Regions from separate parts of the Rhizobium sp. Pop5 genome, predicted to be linked through region 1. Evidence: riboswitches for the same ligand, from Rfam matches in the RefSeq annotation. Region 1 holds a riboswitch; each other region holds the start of a gene.

Region 1 (4,292 bases):
ATATCGATGGTGAAATCGCCATCGGCAAGCAGCCTTGCGACGAGTGTGGAAACGAGGGCGGAGGTGACGACCGGCGTCAGCGACACGATCGTATAGGTGCCGATGATGAGCTCGAAGGCATAGAAGGCGCCGGTCAGCGGCGCATTGAAGGCGGCGGCGATGGCGCCGGCTGCGCCGCAGCCGACAAGGATGCGCAGGTCCGAGCGGCGAAGCTGCAGCTTCAGTCCGAATTTCGAGGCGAGGCCGGCGGCAAGTTGGGTATAGCCGGCTTCCAGGCCGACGGAGGCGCCGAAACCGTTGGAGAGCAGGTTCTGCACGGCAACGATGATGCTGTCGGTCAGGGAAAGACGGCCGCCATGCAGGGCATTGGCCTCGATCGGATCGACCATCGGCTTCTTGCGCCGTTTCGCCAGCACCAGGAGCAGCAGCCCGAGCAGGACGCCGCCCATGACGGGCGCGGTCAGCAACAGCAGCTTGTCGTCGATGTCAGATGAACTCAACCTCTCGCTGTCTGCTATGCCGAATATCAGCTGGTGCAATTCGTTCGAAACGAAACTCATGCCGGTGACGGCAAGTCCCGAAGCGATGCCGACGACGGCGCCGGCCAACGACAGGCCGATTTCGCTGCGTCGCGTCAGAACGCGCAAACGGCCGGGATCGAGGAAAACACGCAGCGCGCGGAGACGGCGCCGATCCAATTTCATGAGCATGGCTAGACAACTAGGCAGGGAGAGGCCGGGTCAAGGGTGAAGGCCGGGTCCGCTTGCGATGCAATTGCGGCAAAAAGCCGGCGTGCCAGACAAATTTTTATGACATAAGCCTCTGATAAATGACGATATTTTAGGTAGAGTAAGTCGTGTCGGCGTTTGCCTGCCGGCTCGCTGGCCATTCCGGCGTGCCAAGGCCGGTTGACTTCACCCCGGAGCTTGCCTAACCATCCTTGATATAAAGGGTGGTCGCCTGACCATCCCACGATGATGGTCATCTGACCATCATCGGATATAACGGATGGTTCCGGATCGGCGTTACGCTTTCCGGATGAAAAGGGAATGTGACGAGGCGGACCCAAGCCGGGCGCTTTCATCACAGCCGACCCCGCGACTGTAGAGCGGTCAGGGTCTTGCATCCGGCATCGAGCCTTTTTCGTCGGCAGCCCGCAATGGTGCGGGCGGGCGGAGCGGAGGAGATGCCGGAAAAGCCACTGGAAATGCATGGTGATCAACCGGGGTCGGACGCCTCTATTTCTACGAATCGTCCACCTTTTCACGAGATGCAGCCGGGAAGGCGAGGCAGATCCGCTGGCACGATCAGGGGCGACCGGAAACGGTCGTCCCGGTCGCGGCCGATACCCGCGAGCCAGGAGACCTGCCATCCCGTGCCGGGCGAAAAGCCCAACCCTGGGCAAGAGGCCCGCTGCCAGCACGGAGGTTGTTTTGGCTGAACGATTGAATTCGGCGCTGCCTTTGGTGGCAGATGTGGGGCTTTCGGCCTTGTGCGTCGAGTATGCGGTACCCCCCTCTGTCCTGCCGGACATCTCCCCCACAAGGAGGGAGATGGAATCGCGGCGACGATCTCCCCAAACAACTGACGTAAGGCGATGGTCTCGCCTCTTGCCGATCTCCCCCCTTGTGGGGGAGATGTCCGGCAGGACAGAGGGGGGTGCAACACCCTCCGCTGCAGAAGGCGTCCGAGCATGAGCACCACCTTCATCCTCGGCGGCGCCCGCTCCGGTAAATCGCGTTTTGCCGAAAACATCGTCACGGCGACCGGCCTCGAGCGTCATTACATCGCCACCGGCCGGGCGTGGGACGATGAAATGCAGGCGCGCATCGACCAGCATAAGGCGGATCGCGGCCCATCCTGGACCACGCATGAGGAACCGCTGGAGCTTGCCGAGCGGCTTACGGCCATCGATGGCGAAGGCAGGGCGATTCTTGTCGACTGCCTCACACTCTGGCTCACCAATCTGATGATGGAGGGGCGCGATATCATCGCCCAGTCCGTTGCGCTCGCCGCCTGGTTGCCCCAAGCGAAGGCACGGCTCGTCATCGTTTCCAACGAAGTCGGCCTCGGCATCGTGCCCGAGAACCGCATGGCGCGGCAATTTCGCGACCATGCCGGCCGGCTGCACCAAATGATCGCGGCCAATGCCGACGACGTCTATTTTATCGCGGCAGGACTGCCGCTGAAAATGAAGGGTTAGTTCCATGCAGCAGAAAATTCCCGCAACCGTCATCACCGGCTTCCTCGGCGCCGGCAAGACGACGATGATCCGCAACCTGCTTACCAATGCCGGCGGCAAGAAGATCGCACTCATCATCAACGAATTCGGCGATCTCGGCGTCGATGGCGATGTGCTGAAGGGCTGCGGGGCGGAGAACTGCACCGAGGACGATATTATCGAGCTCACCAATGGCTGCATCTGCTGCACGGTGGCCGACGATTTCATCCCGACCATGACCAAGCTTCTGGAGCGCGACCAGCGCCCCGATCACATCGTCATCGAAACCTCGGGACTTGCGCTGCCGCAGCCGCTGGTGGCCGCCTTCAACTGGCCTGATATCCGCAGCGAAGTTACCGTCGACGGCGTTATCACCGTCGTCGACAGCGCGGCTGTTGCCGCCGGCCGTTTTGCCGACGACCACGATGCCGTCGATGCGCGCCGCGCCGAGGATGAATCGCTCGATCATGAAAGCCCGATCGAAGAACTTTTCGAGGATCAGCTGACCTGCGCCGACCTGATCGTGCTGAACAAGACCGATCTCATCGACGCCGACGGGCTCGGCCGCGTGAAGAGCGAGGTCGCCTCGCGCATTGTCCGCAAGCCCGTGATGATCGAGGCCCGGAATGGCGAGGTGCCGGCAAGCGTGCTGCTCGGCCTCGGTGTCGGCACCGAAGACGATATCGTCAACCGCAAGTCCCATCACGAGCTGGAGCATGAGGATGGCGAGCCGCATGATCACGACGAATTCGACAGTTTCGTCGTCGAACTTGGCGCGGTCGCCGATACGGTAGCATTCGTCGAGAAGCTGAAGGGCATCATCGCCGAGCATGATGTGCTGCGCCTCAAGGGCTTCATCGATGTCTCCGACAAGCCCATGCGCCTGCAGCTGCAGGCCGTGGGTGCCCGCATCGACCAGTATTTCGACCGCGCCTGGGCGCCGGGTGAAGCCCGCAGCACCCGCCTCGTCGTCATCGGCCTGCACGAGATGGATCAGGACGCGGTGCGCAAGGCGATCGAAGCGCTCGTCTGAGGATATTAAATGCATCTGCTTCTGGCCCAGCAGGGAACGATCAGTGACGGGGACGAGGCGATCGACCTCGGCCAGTCGCCGGGCGATATCCTGTTCCTGTCGGCCGCCGACACCGAGCTTGCGGCGATTGCCGCGGCTCATGCCGGTGGGATGGCGGGGTATTCGCTGAGGCTTGCGAGCCTGATGAGCCTGAAGCATCCGATGTCGGTCGATACTTACGTCGAGCGGACCGCGCGGCATGCGAAACTGATCATCGTGCGGGCGCTGGGTGGGGCAAGCTATTTCCACTATGCGCTGGAGGCGCTGCATGCGGTGGCGGCGCGCAGCGGGGCACTGATTGCGGTGCTGCCTGGGGATTCCAAGCCGGATGCCGGGCTGACGCCGTTTTCGAATGTGGCGTTGGAGGATCTGAATGCGTTGTGGGCTTACCTGATCGAGGGCGGGGATGCCAATGCGCGGGGCTTTCTGGCCTATGCGGCGGCAATGCTGTCTGGTGAGGAGAAGCCGGCGCCGGCTGCGCCGTTGATGAAGGCGGGGATCTGGTGGCCGGAGCGGGGGTTGATTGGGGTTGAAGAGTGGGAGAGGCTTGTCTCGGGCGTGCCGACGGCAGAGGTGAGATTCGAACTTACGGAACGCCCCACCGTCGCCATCGCCTTCTACCGCGCCCTCGTCCAAAGCGGCGAAACAAAACCCGTCGAAGCCCTGGTCGAAGCCCTGCAGGCGGAAGGCCTCCGCCCGCTGCCGGTCTTTGCCTACAGCCTCAAGGATCCCGTTTCCAAGGGCATCCTCGAATCCATCTTCGCCGACCTTAAACCCGATGTTGTCATCAATACGACGGGCTTTGCCGTCTCCGCACCGGGCGCCGATCGCGAGCCGACGGTGCTGGAGGCGAATGACGCGGTCGTGCTGCAGACGATCTTTTCGGCCTCGTCGCGGGAGGCATGGGCGGCCTCGTCGCAGGGGCTCTCGGCCCGCGATCTCGGCATGAATGTCGCGCTGCCGGAGGTGGATGGCCGCGTTTTGTCGCGTGCCGTCTCC
Region 2 (4,292 bases), 240 kb from region 1:
GGCATGAATGTCGAATATCTCCTGCTGCTGGCATGGGCCGAGAGCGGCTGGACCAATACCGACGCGCAAGGGCGCGATGGCGCCGATGCCGATCTTGCCGGGCCGATCGGTCCCTATCGCTTCGATCCGGATGTCTGGTCGTCTCTCCTGAAGGACAAGGACTATCAGGAGGTTCTGCGCGGGTTTGCCGATGCCGACCGGATCAAGCCGCAGGCGCAGTGCTTCTTTGCCGCCGCCCTTGCCAATCGGCTGCAGCGCGCGCTGAAATCGAAGATCTCGAACCTCGATCCGCCGGCCTGGCTGCTGCGGCTTGGCCACCGCATCGGCAAGGATGCGGCGGTTCGCTTCGCCCAGCTTGACGACGGCGATGCCGTGTCGAAGACGGTCGATGACGTCAGGGCCGTCTCGGCAGCGACTGTCAACGCCAATCCCAAGCTCTTTCCCAGCAAATCCGACACGAAGAAGTCCGATGTCGTGGCGGCGATCAAGGCGGAATTCGAAAGCGGCAAGCGGGCTGTGGTGAAGCGGCTGACCGATCTCGTGCAGCTTTCCTCCGTCGATGGCATGATCAACGGCGGCAGCCCCGATATCCGGCCCGGCGTCCTGGGTTTCCTCGATTTCATCGGACGGTATGAAGCCGCGGGCAACTACAACGCCGTGGTCGATCGCATAAAGAACGAAAACAACCCCCGGCTCGTCGCGATGAGCATCGCGCAGGTTCAGGCCTATCAGGCGACGCTGCATGGGCGGGACGCCTGCGGCAAATACCAGATCATCATGGGAACGCTGGGCGGCAATGTCGCCCCCTCGGGCCTGACGCAAGAGCGGCTTTTCGATCCAGAGGCCCAAGACCAGATCGGCTTTCACCTGCTGATGACGGTCAGGGGAGGCGAGGCTTTCCTGAAATCCGACAGGAGCGACGCGCAGTTCAAAAAATTCGCCCTGGCGGTGGCGCAGGAATGGGCGGCGATGCCGGTTCTCGAAGCGATGACGGGACACCGCGGCGTGCAGCTGCAGCGCGGCGACAGCTATTATTCGGGAACGGCAGGCAACAAAGCGCTGACATCCGCCGACGCCTTCGAAGCCGCCATCCGGAAATTCATGGCCGAGGCGTAGTCGGCTGGACTGTGGGAAGACGTGAAGGTTTCCCATTATGGCTATAACGGTTCCATGTCCAAGACCTTCCACGAGCGGTGTTGAACGCGCCGAATGACGGCCCGCGCCATGCATCCAGCCTTATTTTTCACGGCGTCGGTGCGATCCCCGCAATAATCATTGACGTCTAGCGGATCTGCGACGTAACTGGGCGTGACGGTTTCCCGAGGATGACTCCGAGGGAATTAATAGGGAACACGGTGAGGACGACCCCAAGAGGGACCGAGACCGTGGCTGCCCCCGCAACTGTAAGCGGATTGTCGCTCATATCGGGAGTGCCGGCGCGCCGGCATTTCCTGGGGCCTTCGGGCCCGGCCACTGCGAGCTATCGCGGGAAGGCTGATGAGCGGCGGATATTCGCGAGCCAGGAGACCTGCCGTCAATCACGATCCAATCAACCGGGCGGGGATGCCCGGACAAGGAGCAGACATGATTGACCTTCTGACCCTTCGCCGAACTGCGGCATGCATCCGTCTCGATTGGGCCGCCTGCGGCTAGGCTTTGCGCGCGCGCCCGCCCTTGGGCCGCGCGGCGAAGCCATGCTCCTTTCCCTTTCAATCGAGGTTTTCATGCGCCAGTTTCTCGCCACCATGACATTCGCCTTCGGGCTGATCGGCCTTGCGGCACCGGGCCTTACCGCCACCCAATATCCGCTCACCGTCAGCAATTGCGGTAAGGAGGTGACCTTCCGCAAAGCGCCGACGAAGATCGTTTCGATCGGCCAGGGCATGACCGAAATTCTCTTTTCGCTAGGCCTTGCCGACAGGATCGTCGGCACGGCTGTTTGGGTCGGTCCCGTGCTGCCGCAATATGCCGATGCCAACAGTCGGATCAAACGACTTGCCGACAACGATCCAAGCTTCGAATCCGTTGTCGGGCAGGAGCCGGACATGGTGGCTGCCGAGTTCGAATGGCATGTCGGCGCGCAGGGCTCCGTCGGCAAGCGGGACCAGTTCGGGGACCTCGGGATCAACACCTATCTTTCGCCGGCCGATTGCGTTGCCAAGGTCAACACCGATGGCGGCGACGGCGTGCGCAAGGAGCTGTTCACGATGGAGCTGGTCTACCGTGAGATCGCCGAGCTCTCGGAAATCTTCGACGTGAGGGAGCATGGCGATGCGCTGATCGAGGAGTTGAAGAAGCGCGAAGCCGATGCCGTCACCTCCATATCGAATGCATCGGGCAAGAACCTGCCGGTCGTCTTCTGGTTCTCCAGCAAGGAGGTCAACGGTGATGCCTTCATCGCCGGCAAGAACGGCGCGCCGGCCTACATCCTGAAGACGATCGGCGCCCGCAACGTCGTCACCACCCAGGAGGAATGGCCGCTGGTGGGCTGGGAAACCATCGCCGAGGCGAACCCCGCCGTCATCGTAGTCGCGACCATGGATCGGCGCCGCTATGCGGCCGACGATCCCAAGGTGAAGATCGATTTCCTTGAGCACGATCCGGTGACCAGGGAACTGGATGCGGTGAAAAACAGGCATTTCGTGATGATGGACGCGCAATCGATGAACCCGACGATCCGCACGATCGACGGCATCGAAACATTGGCGAACGGCATCAAGTCCTTCGGCCTCTCGCAGTGAGAGCAGCATCGTTCAGGCAACAGGGATGGTGGGCGCTTGCCGCGCTCACCATCGCAGCCCTTCTTCTTCTCGGGCTGATGATCAGCCTTGCCGTTTCCATCGGAGAGATCTCGATACCGCTGGCGACGACGGCGGAGGCGGTCTCGAACCGCCTGTTCGGCACGGAATTCGTGCTCAGTCGTATCCACCAGGGCATCGTCTGGGATTATCGTCTCAGCCGGGCGCTGGTTGCCGCCAGCGCCGGTGCGTCGCTTTCGCTCTCGGGCGCGATCCTGCAGGCGCTGCTGCGTAATCCGCTGGCCGAGCCCTATGTGCTCGGCATCTCCGCTGGCGCTTCGACGGGGGCGGTCTGCGTGATGATTCTCGGCTTCGGCTACGGCGTTCTCGGTCTGTCGGGCGGCGCCTTCGTCGGCGCGGTCGTCGCGTTCCTTCTGGTCGGCTTTTTGGCGACAGGAGCAGGAGGCACCGGCGAACGCATCATCCTCTGCGGGGTCGCCGGTTCGCAGCTCTTCAATGCGCTCACCTCCTATATCGTGACGACCTCGGCCAATGCCGAGCAGGCGCGCGGCGTTCTGTTTTGGCTGCTGGGTTCGCTCAGCGGCGTGCGGTGGCCGGATGTCTATCTCGCGGTGCCGATCGCATTTGCCGGCTTTTTCATCTGCATGGCCCATGTGCGGGCGCTCGACGCCTTCGCCTTCGGCACGGACGCAGCCGCCTCGCTCGGCATTGCCGTGCGCCGCGTCCAGATCATGCTTTTCGGCCTGACTGCGGCGATGACGGCGAGTGTTGTCAGCATGGTAGGCTCGATCGGTTTCGTCGGTCTGGTCATACCCCATGCCGCCCGCTTTCTCGTTGGGCCAGGGCATCGGCAGCTGTTGCCGGCAACGGCACTCGGCGGTGCGATCTATATGGTCGGTGCCGATATCGTTTCGCGCATCCTTATACCGCAGCAGATCCTGCCGGTCGGCGTCGTCACGGCGCTCTTCGGTGCGCCGGCCTTCGCCATCATCCTTTATCGCGTGCGGAGAAGCGCATGAGCATCAAGATCGAAGCGGTGAGTTTTGCCGCCGGCGACACCGTCATCGTTAACGGCGTCAGCCTCACGGTGGAAAGAGGCAAGGTGCTCGGCCTGCTCGGGCCGAACGGGTCCGGCAAATCGAGTCTCCTGAGGTTGATCTGCCGGCTGCGCAAGGTCCGTAGCGGTATCATCCGTCTCGGCGAGGACGATATCGCCTCGCTGTCGCGCGTCGCGCTTGCGCGCCGTATCGCCTTCGTCGAGCAGCAGTCGACGACCGATACGCAACTGACCGTGCGCGATGTGGTGCAGCTCGGCCGCACGCCGCATCGCGGGCTGCTCATGCCCTGGGGTGAGCAAGACGATGCCGCCGTCGAGGAGGCCCTGTCGCGGGTGGACATGCGGGAGAGGGCGGGCCAGCTCTGGCAGACGCTGTCGGGGGGCGAGCGCCAGCGCGTGCACATTGCAAGATCGCTGGCGCAGTCGCCGAGCGAACTGCTGCTTGATGAGCCGACCAACCATCTCGATATCCAGCA
Region 3 (4,292 bases), 1.2 Mb from region 1:
TCTTGCGCTCGAAGGCATAGCGGTTCGGCAATTTTGTCAGGTGATCGTGGGTGGCGGTCCAGTCGGCCTTTGTCTGGGCCGCCGAGCGCAGCTCCATTTCCTTGCGGAGATCGGCGATGCGCAGCACCGAGTAGACGAAACTCATGGCGCCGGCGATGCCGAGCGCCAGGACGAGTTTGTCGGCGCCGTACTCGCCGAAACCGATCATGAAGGAGACCAGGTTGTCGCCGAACTGCAACAGCGTGCCGAGGAGCCAGAGGGTTACTCCGAACGCCATGATCGACACGCATTGCCTTCCGGCCCTGCTTTGGAAAAACACCGGCATATGGCCTTCTCCGTCTCCGCCCGCGCCGACGTAATCACGAAAGTCTGAAATGTTCGTTGAAACCAGAAGGCGAATTATCAGAGCGGCGGCCTGCTACCGGCCTCGAAAGGCGTGAGCCGTGGCGGCGGATACTCGTTCTGCGGGCGGCGACAAAGGCTGACCATGGGCGCGTATCTCGCGCCTGAGAAGAACGAAGGCGAGCGTGCAATTGCATCGCTCGCCCTTTCTCGTACTTCAGGCGGTGACGATCAGCAGCGGTACGCTGACGAGGAGACCGACCAGAACCGTAACCGTGGCGACACGCATAAAACGCAGGCGCCGCGTACGCTCCCCACTCCAGTCATATGTCATTTCTTCCATCTCCTTGGGACAAGGAAGTAGTTCCGGCAAAGCCGGGTTCAATAGAGATGACGCGATTTGCTTGCGTAAGGCTGGATAAGATCAGAGGTCACTAATGCTGAAGCGCAGCGACCAGCGTCGCCCGTCGCTGGTCATGCGGACGATTGCGAGCGGTCCGACGTCAATCAGCCAGAAGGAAGAGAGCGGCGCCTGAAGCACATGCACGACCGCCGCCCGGATGATTGCCGCGTGGCTAACGGCGATCACATGTCCGCCGAGGGTGGACTGAGCATCCATCCAGCCGGCGACGCGCGTGCGCAGGTCGAAAAGACTTTCGCCGCCGTGCGGGGCCGCTTGCGGATCGCTCATCCAGATTTCCAGATTCTCCGGCTCTTCGGACCCTATCGTGACGATCGGCCTGCCGGCCCAGCGGCCATGGTCGCAATCGCGAAGCGCCGGGTCGATCCCGGCGTCGAGGCGGAGCGCTGTCGCGGTCTGGCGGGTGCGCAGGGCGGGACTGGTGAAGATGCGGTCGGCGCGGGGCAGCGCGGCCATCTCGGCCGCGTCCTTCGCGGCCTTGCTTTCCAGCGGTTCGTCGAGCGGGAACAGGGCCTTGCGGCTTGCCGCCGTCGCGCCATGGCAGATCCAGGTGAGACGCGTGTTCACCATCGTTCTGATCTCCGGAATGCGGCTACAGCGCCGCGCGCCTCTTTAGGCGCGCAAAGGACGCTCTAGCGCTTTAAATTGCTGCATAATTTTATCCTTAAATCGGTTCCGAGTTAAGGAATTATGCTGTGGGACGGCCCTTCACCGGCTCGTGAAGTTCCGTTGACAGTCTCTCCAGCGTGCAGATATAACCGTGCTGTTGCGGGTTTGGAAGCCGGTGGAAATCCGGCGCGGTCGCGCCACTGTGACCAGCGTGTCGAAAGCTCTTCGTGCTGGAAGTCAGACCCTACCGCACAAGCACTCTTTCGACTGAACGCGTCATTCTGGAGGAATACATGTCTGATACCACTTTCGCCCCCGTCGCGGCACCGGCGCCGATCCCTGTGGGAGATATCCTGCCCTGGGCGATCTTTGGCGGCCTGCTGATGCTCATCGCCCTTTATTTTGTCGGCACCGAGGAAGGCGCGATGGCGCTGTTCAACGGCATGTATGTGCATGAATTCGTGCATGACGGCCGCCATCTCCTCGGTTTTCCCTGCCACTAAAGGGATTCTGACATGGTTGGAAACCTTCTGCTTCGCGGCATGCTCGCGGGCCTGATTGCTGGTATCCTCGTTTTTGCCTTCGCCCACACCTTCGGCGAGCCGTTGGTCGATGCGGCGATCGCCTTCGAGGAGGCGAGCGCACAGGCGGCGGGCGAAGCCGCCGAACCCGAAATCGTCAGCCGCGCCACCCAGGCCGGTCTCGGCCTTTTCACCGGCGTCATGGCTTACAGCGTTGCCGTCGGCGGGCTTTTCGCGCTTGCCTTCGCCTTCGTGCATGGTCGCTTCAGCAGTCTTTCGGCGCGCGGGACCTCGGCCGTCATCGCTACCGCCGCTTTCGTGGCGATCGTACTCGTTCCCGCCGTCAAGTATCCGGCCAACCCGCCGGCAGTCGGCAACCCCGATACGATCGGCGTCAGGACCGAGCTGTTCTTCCTGATGATCGTCGTCTCGCTCGCCGCGCTGATTGCGGCGGTGGCGCTTTCGCGCCGTCTTTCCGAGCGTTTCGGTCTCTGGAACGGCGCGATCATCGCCGGCATCGCCTATCTCGTCTTCATCGGCCTCGTGCTCTATCTGCTGCCGCCGATCAACGAGGTGCCCGAGAATTTCTCGGCACTGGTGCTCTGGCGCTTCCGCACGACCTCGCTCGGCATGCACGTCATCCTTTGGGCCACGCTCGGCCTTGCTTTCGGGGCGCTCGCGGAAAGACGGCTTGCCGTCAAGGGCGGGTTGCGGCCGGCGTTCCGGTGAGCCGGCGTCGTAAAGGGCTTGCCGCTCTCGGTCTTGCGGCAAGCCTGTTTCTGTTCGGGGTTGGAACCGCCTTTGCCCATGGCAGCAGCGAAGGCGGCAGCCATGCCGGTCTGGATATTCCTGAAATTTCCCACGGCGAGATGGCGGTGATTTCAGAATATCGCAGTGGGATCATCGACCTTGCGTCGCGGGCAGTCGATACGAACGAGCCGTTCCGCCGCATTCTGAACTATGCCGAGATCCAGTATTCCTATTGTCTGTGGGGCAGGGTACCGGGCAGCGTGACGGATGAGGGAAGTCCGTTCAACGAATGCGCCCATGCCTATCTCGCGGCAACCAAAGCTGTGCTGATGGCGATGCGGGAGATGCCGCAGGAGGCGCTTGCCGCCAACCGGATCATCTCCGCCGTCGACGTCGATATGGTGCGACGCGGGCTTGCGCTCGTCACGTGCCAATTCAGCGGCGAAGCTTTCAACACCGCCGATATCGTCAAGCCGCGATGGAGCAGGGTGCCGATCCATTTCGCCAGTATGGCGTCGCTGACAGGGCTCTCTGTCTTGCTCGGTCTCGCGGTTTTTACACTTCGCCGCTTCCTGCGCCCGCGGGATCAGTTGTCGGAATAGCGCTGCTCGCGCCACGGATCGCCAAGCATATGGTAGCCGTTCTTTTCCCAGAAGCCGGCCGCGTCAGCGGCGATTAGCTCGATGCGTCGCAGCCATTTGGCGCTTTTCCAGAAGTAGAGATGCGGCACGACGAGGCGCATCGGGCCGCCATGATCTGCTGTCAGAGGCAAGTCCTCCCAGGAGGTTGCGAGGATGGCATCTTCGGCGGCGAAATCGACAAGCGGCAGGTTGGTGGTATAGCCGTCATAGCTCGTCAGCATGACGTAAGCTGCTTCTGGTTTCGGCATGGCGAGGTCGAGCAGATCGCGGGTCGAAACGCCCTTCCATTTATTGTCGTAGCGCGACCAGGTGGTGACGCAGTGAATATCGCTCATCCCAATGCTTTGCTCGATCGCCTGGAAATCGGCCCAGGTGAGGGTGAGCGCAGTTTCGACGAGGCCTCGCACCTCAAGCCGCCAGCTATCGGTTGAAACCACCGGCTGCTGGCCGAGATCGAGCACTGGCCAGTTCTTGACGAGGTGCTGGCCGGGCGGCAGGCGCTCGGCCTCGGGACGGCTGATACGGCCGGTCAGGAATTTGCCCTCCGCCGCCCAGCGGCGCTTGGAACTGGTGAGCTTGCTGTCAGCGGGCGTCTGGTCGTCGCTCATGAGCGGGGTCTCCTTGCGATGCAGCAATAGGACATCCGGTCTCGCCGGGTGTCAAGTTTCGGCAGGCCCTTGGAAATCCTCGCTCGTCTTACTAAACTTGGGCCGGTCGGGCATGCCTTGCTGGGGAGCGGAGGCAGAAAGGGAGGAGCGGGATCTGTCTTCGAGATATCGTGGGATAGCGGCGCTGCTGGCGGTTCCGCTCGTCATCTTCGCCTTCTTCACCTTTGGAAGCGCGATTGCGACGCGCGCCTATATGGAGGAGGCTTCGGCCCAGGCGGGAACAGCGCTGCGCCTTGCCGTTTCGGCGCTCAGCGGCCATCTCAACCGCTACGAGGCGCTGCCGGCGCTGATCGCCGATCACGACGATATCCAGGAGCTGGTCAGCGCCCCCGACGACATG
Region 4 (4,292 bases), 1.5 Mb from region 1:
TGTCGGCCGGCGCCCGGCGCGGGCTCTTGATGAAGGGCGGCGCGGTCTTGGAAACGCTCGGCAAGGTGACGATGGTCGCCTTCGACAAGACGGGTACGCTGACGGCAGGCAAACCTCAGGTGACCGACATCGTTTCCTTCGGCTTGAGCGAAGCGCAGGTCCTGTCGCGCGCGGCGGTGCTGGAGCAAGGTTCCAGCCATCCGCTGGCGCTGGCAATCCTCAATCGCGCCAAGGCCGGCGGCGTTCCCGTGCCGCCGGCCTTCGAGCTGGAGGCGCTGCCGGGCAAGGGCGTCACCGGCAAAGTCGGGGGCGAGACCCTGGATCTGCTGTCGCCGTCCGCAACTCGCGAGCGCGGGGCGCTCGATGGAGAGCAGGATGGGCGCATCACGGCGCTGAATGACGAAGGCAAGAGCGTATCGGTGCTGCTCGTCAATGGCGCAGCCGCGGGCCTGATCGCCATGCGCGACGAGCCGCGCGAGGATGCCGGGGCTGGACTTTCCGCGCTCAAATCGGCAGGCGTGAAGGCAATGATGCTGACGGGCGACAACAAACGCACGGCGGCGGCCGTTGCCGGCATGCTCGGCATCGACTGGCGCGGCGAGATGATGCCGGAGGACAAACAGCGGGTCGTCGGCGAATTGAAGCGTGAAGGCTTCACCGTCGCCAAGGTGGGCGACGGCATCAACGACGCGCCGGCGCTGGCGGCGGCCGATATCGGCATCGCCATGGGCGGCGGCACGGATGTGGCGCTGGAGACGGCGGATGCCGCCGTGCTGCACGGGCGCGTCGGGGACGTGGCGCGGATGATCGCGCTTTCCAAGCGGACCATGCGCAACATCCTGCAGAACATCACAATCGCGCTCGGCCTGAAGGCGGTCTTCCTCGTGACGACGATCGCCGGCATTACCGGGCTCTGGCCGGCAATCCTCGCCGATACCGGCGCCACCGTGCTGGTGACGATCAATGCGCTCAGGCTGCTTCGCTTAAAGGGATGAATTTTTCCCGAATGGCGATGTAAAGACCACCGATTTGGGCGCGATCGAGAATCCAAACCGCGGAGCGGGCCATCGCTTAGGCCGGCTCTCAGTTTGTCGACAAGGTCTCTCCGTCATGCTCGGCCTTGTGCCGAGCATCTGACCGCTGTAATTGTTTGACAAGAAACCATTTATTTTCAGGTGCTTAATTGAGCGGCGCAGATCCTCGGCACAAGGCCGAGGATGACGTTGCGAGTTTTGCATGGCTTGTCCCAGCCTGGGAGTTGGCGACAGGCCGGGTCTCTTTATCGGACCCTTCTCTACAGCGTCTTTTCGTTAAGCCTTCGTTATCCCTGTTTTTCACAGGAATGCAGTGATTTCAAACCTCCCGTAACGCGATGCACAAACCATCCGTTGACGCGAATTGGGATTCGCGTACTATATCTAGTGTTTGAGGTTCCTTCGATTCGTGAGGATCGGGGGCTAAGATGGGAATACGGTGCGCTTCGCCATTACGGCGCGGCAATGCCGGAGCTGCCCCCGCAACTGTGAGCGGCGAGCAACTGTCCGATTTCAGGTCACTGGAGCATGAGGTTCCGGGAAGGCTGGGCAGGGTGCTTCGACCCGTGAGCCAGGAGACCTGCCTCGAACGAAACGTCCACGGGCGGGGTGTCCGGAAGGTCGCGTGCATGAAGACGGAATCTATCCGTGCCTGTTGCACTGCCCCCGAACATCCGCATGAGCACTTCGGGGTTTGAAGTCATGTCGAGAACATCAAGGCCGCCACCCGCGCACATCCTGCGAGGGATGCTATTGGGCGTTTAAAGCGCCAACTTTGCCAGATCATTATCAAACTTTGCCCCGGACGCCGCATGGCGCCCGATCCCAGTCCTGCGTCCTGAATTCATTGACATCACGAGGAACATGATGAGCGTTACCGTTTACAGCAAGCCTGCCTGCGTTCAGTGCACCGCCACCTATCGCGCCCTGGATCGCCTGGGGGTAGACTATGACATCGTCGATATTTCCCAGGACACCGAGGCGCTCGATCGCGTGCGCGGCATGGGCTACATGCAGGTTCCGGTCGTCGTTGCCGGCGAGAACCACTGGGCGGGCTTCCGTCCCGATATGATCAGCGCGCTCTCCTGATCGGAGAAGAGCGGTGGGGCTGATCGTCTATTATTCCAGCCGATCCGGGAATACCCATCGTTTCGTCGAGAAGCTGGGATTGCGCGCGGCGCGCATTCCCCTCAGCGCTGAAGATATCCACATTCGCGAACCCTACGTGCTGATCTCGCCTACTTATTGCGGGGACGGCGGTAAAGGGGCCGTGCCCAAGCAGGTGATCCGTTTCCTCAATGATGCGGAAAACCGCTCCAACATCCGGGGCGTGATCGCCGCGGGCAACAGCAATTTCGGCGAGACCTACGGGCTTGCCGGCGATGTCATCTCGAAGAAGTGCCAGGTGCCGTACCTCTACAGGTTCGAGCTCCTGGGAACCTCCGAGGATGTCGCCAATGTCAAAGATGGGATGGGACGATTTTGGACACGGGAACAAATTTGACGCGGGATGTGGGCGCAAAGCCGCTGAAGGCTGCGGAAACGCTCGATTATCACGCGCTGAACGCGATGCTGAACCTCTATGACGACGAGGGCAAGATCCAGCTCGACAAAGACCGAATGGCGGCCAAGCAGTATTTTCTGCAGCATGTGAACCAGAACACGGTGTTCTTCCATAACCTCAGGGAGAAGCTCGATTATCTGGTCACTGAAGGCTATTACGAGCAGGAAGTGCTCGACCAGTATTCCTTCAATTTCGTCCGTGACCTGTTCGACCAGGCCTATGCCAGGAAATTCCGGTTCCCCACGTTTCTCGGCGCCTTCAAATATTACACCAGCTACACGCTGAAAACCTTCGACGGGAAGCGCTATCTGGAGCGCTACGAAGACCGCATCTGCATGGTGGCACTGACTTTGGCCCGCGGCGACGAGACCCTTGCCCGCGACATGGTCGATGAGATCATTTCCGGCCGGTTCCAGCCGGCGACGCCGACTTTTTTGAATGCCGGCAAGAAGCAGCGCGGCGAGCTCGTCTCCTGCTTCCTTTTGCGTGTCGAGGACAATATGGAATCGATCGGCCGGTCGATCAATTCGGCGCTGCAACTGTCGAAGCGCGGCGGCGGCGTGGCGCTGTCGCTGACGAATATTCGCGAAGCCGGCGCGCCGATCAAACAGATCGAGAACCAATCCTCCGGCATCATACCCATCATGAAGCTGCTCGAAGACTCGTTCTCCTATGCCAACCAGCTCGGCGCGCGCCAGGGCGCGGGCGCGGTCTATCTCCACGCCCATCACCCCGACATCATGCGCTTCCTCGATACCAAGCGCGAAAATGCCGACGAGAAGATCCGCATCAAGACGCTGTCGCTCGGCGTCGTCGTGCCCGACATCACCTTCGAACTCGCCAAAAACAATGAGGATATGTACCTCTTCTCGCCCTACGACGTGGAGCGCGTCTACGGCGCGCCGTTCACCGAAATCTCGGTGACGGAGAAGTACCGTGAGATGGTGGCGGATGCCCGCATCTCCAAGAAGAAGATCAAGGCACGCGAATTCTTTCAGGTGATCGCCGAGATCCAGTTCGAGAGCGGTTATCCCTACATCATGTTCGAGGACACGGTGAACCGGGCGAACCCGGTCGCCGGGCGCATCTCCATGAGCAATCTCTGCTCGGAGATCCTGCAGGTGAGCGAGGCGAGCGAATACAATGACGACCTCTCCTACCAGACGATGGGCAAGGATATTTCCTGCAATCTTGGCTCTCTGAACATCGCGGCGGCGATGGATTCCGCCGATTTCGGCAAGACGATCGAAACCTCGATCCGGGCGCTGACGGCAGTTTCCGACATGAGCCACATCTCCTCGGTGCCTTCGATCGAAAAGGGCAATGACGAGAGCCATGCGATCGGCCTCGGACAGATGAACCTGCACGGCTATCTCGCCCGCGAGCGCATCTTTTATGGCTCCGAGGAAGGCGTCGATTTCACGAATATCTATTTCTATGCGGTGACCTATCACGCGATCCGCGCTTCGAACCTGCTGGCGGTCGAGCGGGGCACGAGCTTCAAGGGCTTCGAAAATTCGAAATATGCCTCCGGCGACTATTTCGACAAATATATCGAGCAGGAATGGAAGCCGGCGACGGAGAAGGTTCGCGCAATTTTCGACGATGCCGGCATCCACATTCCGACGCAGGAAGACTGGGCGGCGCTCAAGAAAACGGTGATGGCTTCCGGTCTCTATAACCAGAACCTGCAG

The links. Region 1 has a riboswitch for cobalamin ahead of cobU (bifunctional adenosylcobinamide kinase/adenosylcobinamide-phosphate guanylyltransferase). Riboswitches for the same ligand answer to the same signal wherever they lie in the genome.
Region 2: another riboswitch for cobalamin. It lies ahead of NE852_RS13515 (ABC transporter substrate-binding protein); the one in region 1 lies ahead of cobU (bifunctional adenosylcobinamide kinase/adenosylcobinamide-phosphate guanylyltransferase).
Region 3: another riboswitch for cobalamin. It lies ahead of NE852_RS18070 (CbtB domain-containing protein); the one in region 1 lies ahead of cobU (bifunctional adenosylcobinamide kinase/adenosylcobinamide-phosphate guanylyltransferase).
Region 4: another riboswitch for cobalamin. It lies ahead of nrdH (glutaredoxin-like protein NrdH); the one in region 1 lies ahead of cobU (bifunctional adenosylcobinamide kinase/adenosylcobinamide-phosphate guanylyltransferase).

Annotation. Positions count from the first base shown of each region.
Region 1 is NZ_CP099399.1:2,031,981-2,036,272, reverse strand. It holds gene NE852_RS12270 (chloride channel protein) at 1-710, opposite strand, end outside; gene NE852_RS12265 (hypothetical protein) at 713-985, opposite strand; cobalamin riboswitch at 993-1,388, shown strand; gene cobU (bifunctional adenosylcobinamide kinase/adenosylcobinamide-phosphate guanylyltransferase) at 1,694-2,203, shown strand; gene cobW (cobalamin biosynthesis protein CobW) at 2,208-3,254, shown strand; gene cobN (cobaltochelatase subunit CobN) at 3,264-4,292, shown strand, end outside.
Region 2 is NZ_CP099399.1:2,268,111-2,272,402, reverse strand. It holds gene NE852_RS13520 (hypothetical protein) at 1-1,116, shown strand, start outside; cobalamin riboswitch at 1,296-1,551, shown strand; gene NE852_RS13515 (ABC transporter substrate-binding protein) at 1,725-2,741, shown strand; gene NE852_RS13510 (iron ABC transporter permease) at 2,738-3,778, shown strand; gene NE852_RS13505 (ABC transporter ATP-binding protein) at 3,775-4,292, shown strand, end outside.
Region 3 is NZ_CP099399.1:3,206,774-3,211,065, reverse strand. It holds gene NE852_RS18080 (bifunctional diguanylate cyclase/phosphodiesterase) at 1-325, opposite strand, end outside; gene NE852_RS18075 (histidine phosphatase family protein) at 767-1,330, opposite strand; adenosylcobalamin (AdoCbl) riboswitch at 1,511-1,667, shown strand; gene NE852_RS18070 (CbtB domain-containing protein) at 1,666-1,875, shown strand; gene NE852_RS18065 (CbtA family protein) at 1,888-2,622, shown strand; gene NE852_RS18060 (hypothetical protein) at 2,667-3,245, shown strand; gene NE852_RS18055 (sulfite oxidase-like oxidoreductase) at 3,230-3,892, opposite strand; gene NE852_RS18050 (sensor histidine kinase) at 4,005-4,292, shown strand, end outside.
Region 4 is NZ_CP099399.1:3,550,361-3,554,652, reverse strand. It holds gene NE852_RS19640 (heavy metal translocating P-type ATPase) at 1-995, shown strand, start outside; cobalamin riboswitch at 1,412-1,637, shown strand; gene nrdH (glutaredoxin-like protein NrdH) at 1,902-2,123, shown strand; gene nrdI (class Ib ribonucleoside-diphosphate reductase assembly flavoprotein NrdI) at 2,137-2,538, shown strand; gene nrdE (class 1b ribonucleoside-diphosphate reductase subunit alpha) at 2,517-4,292, shown strand, end outside.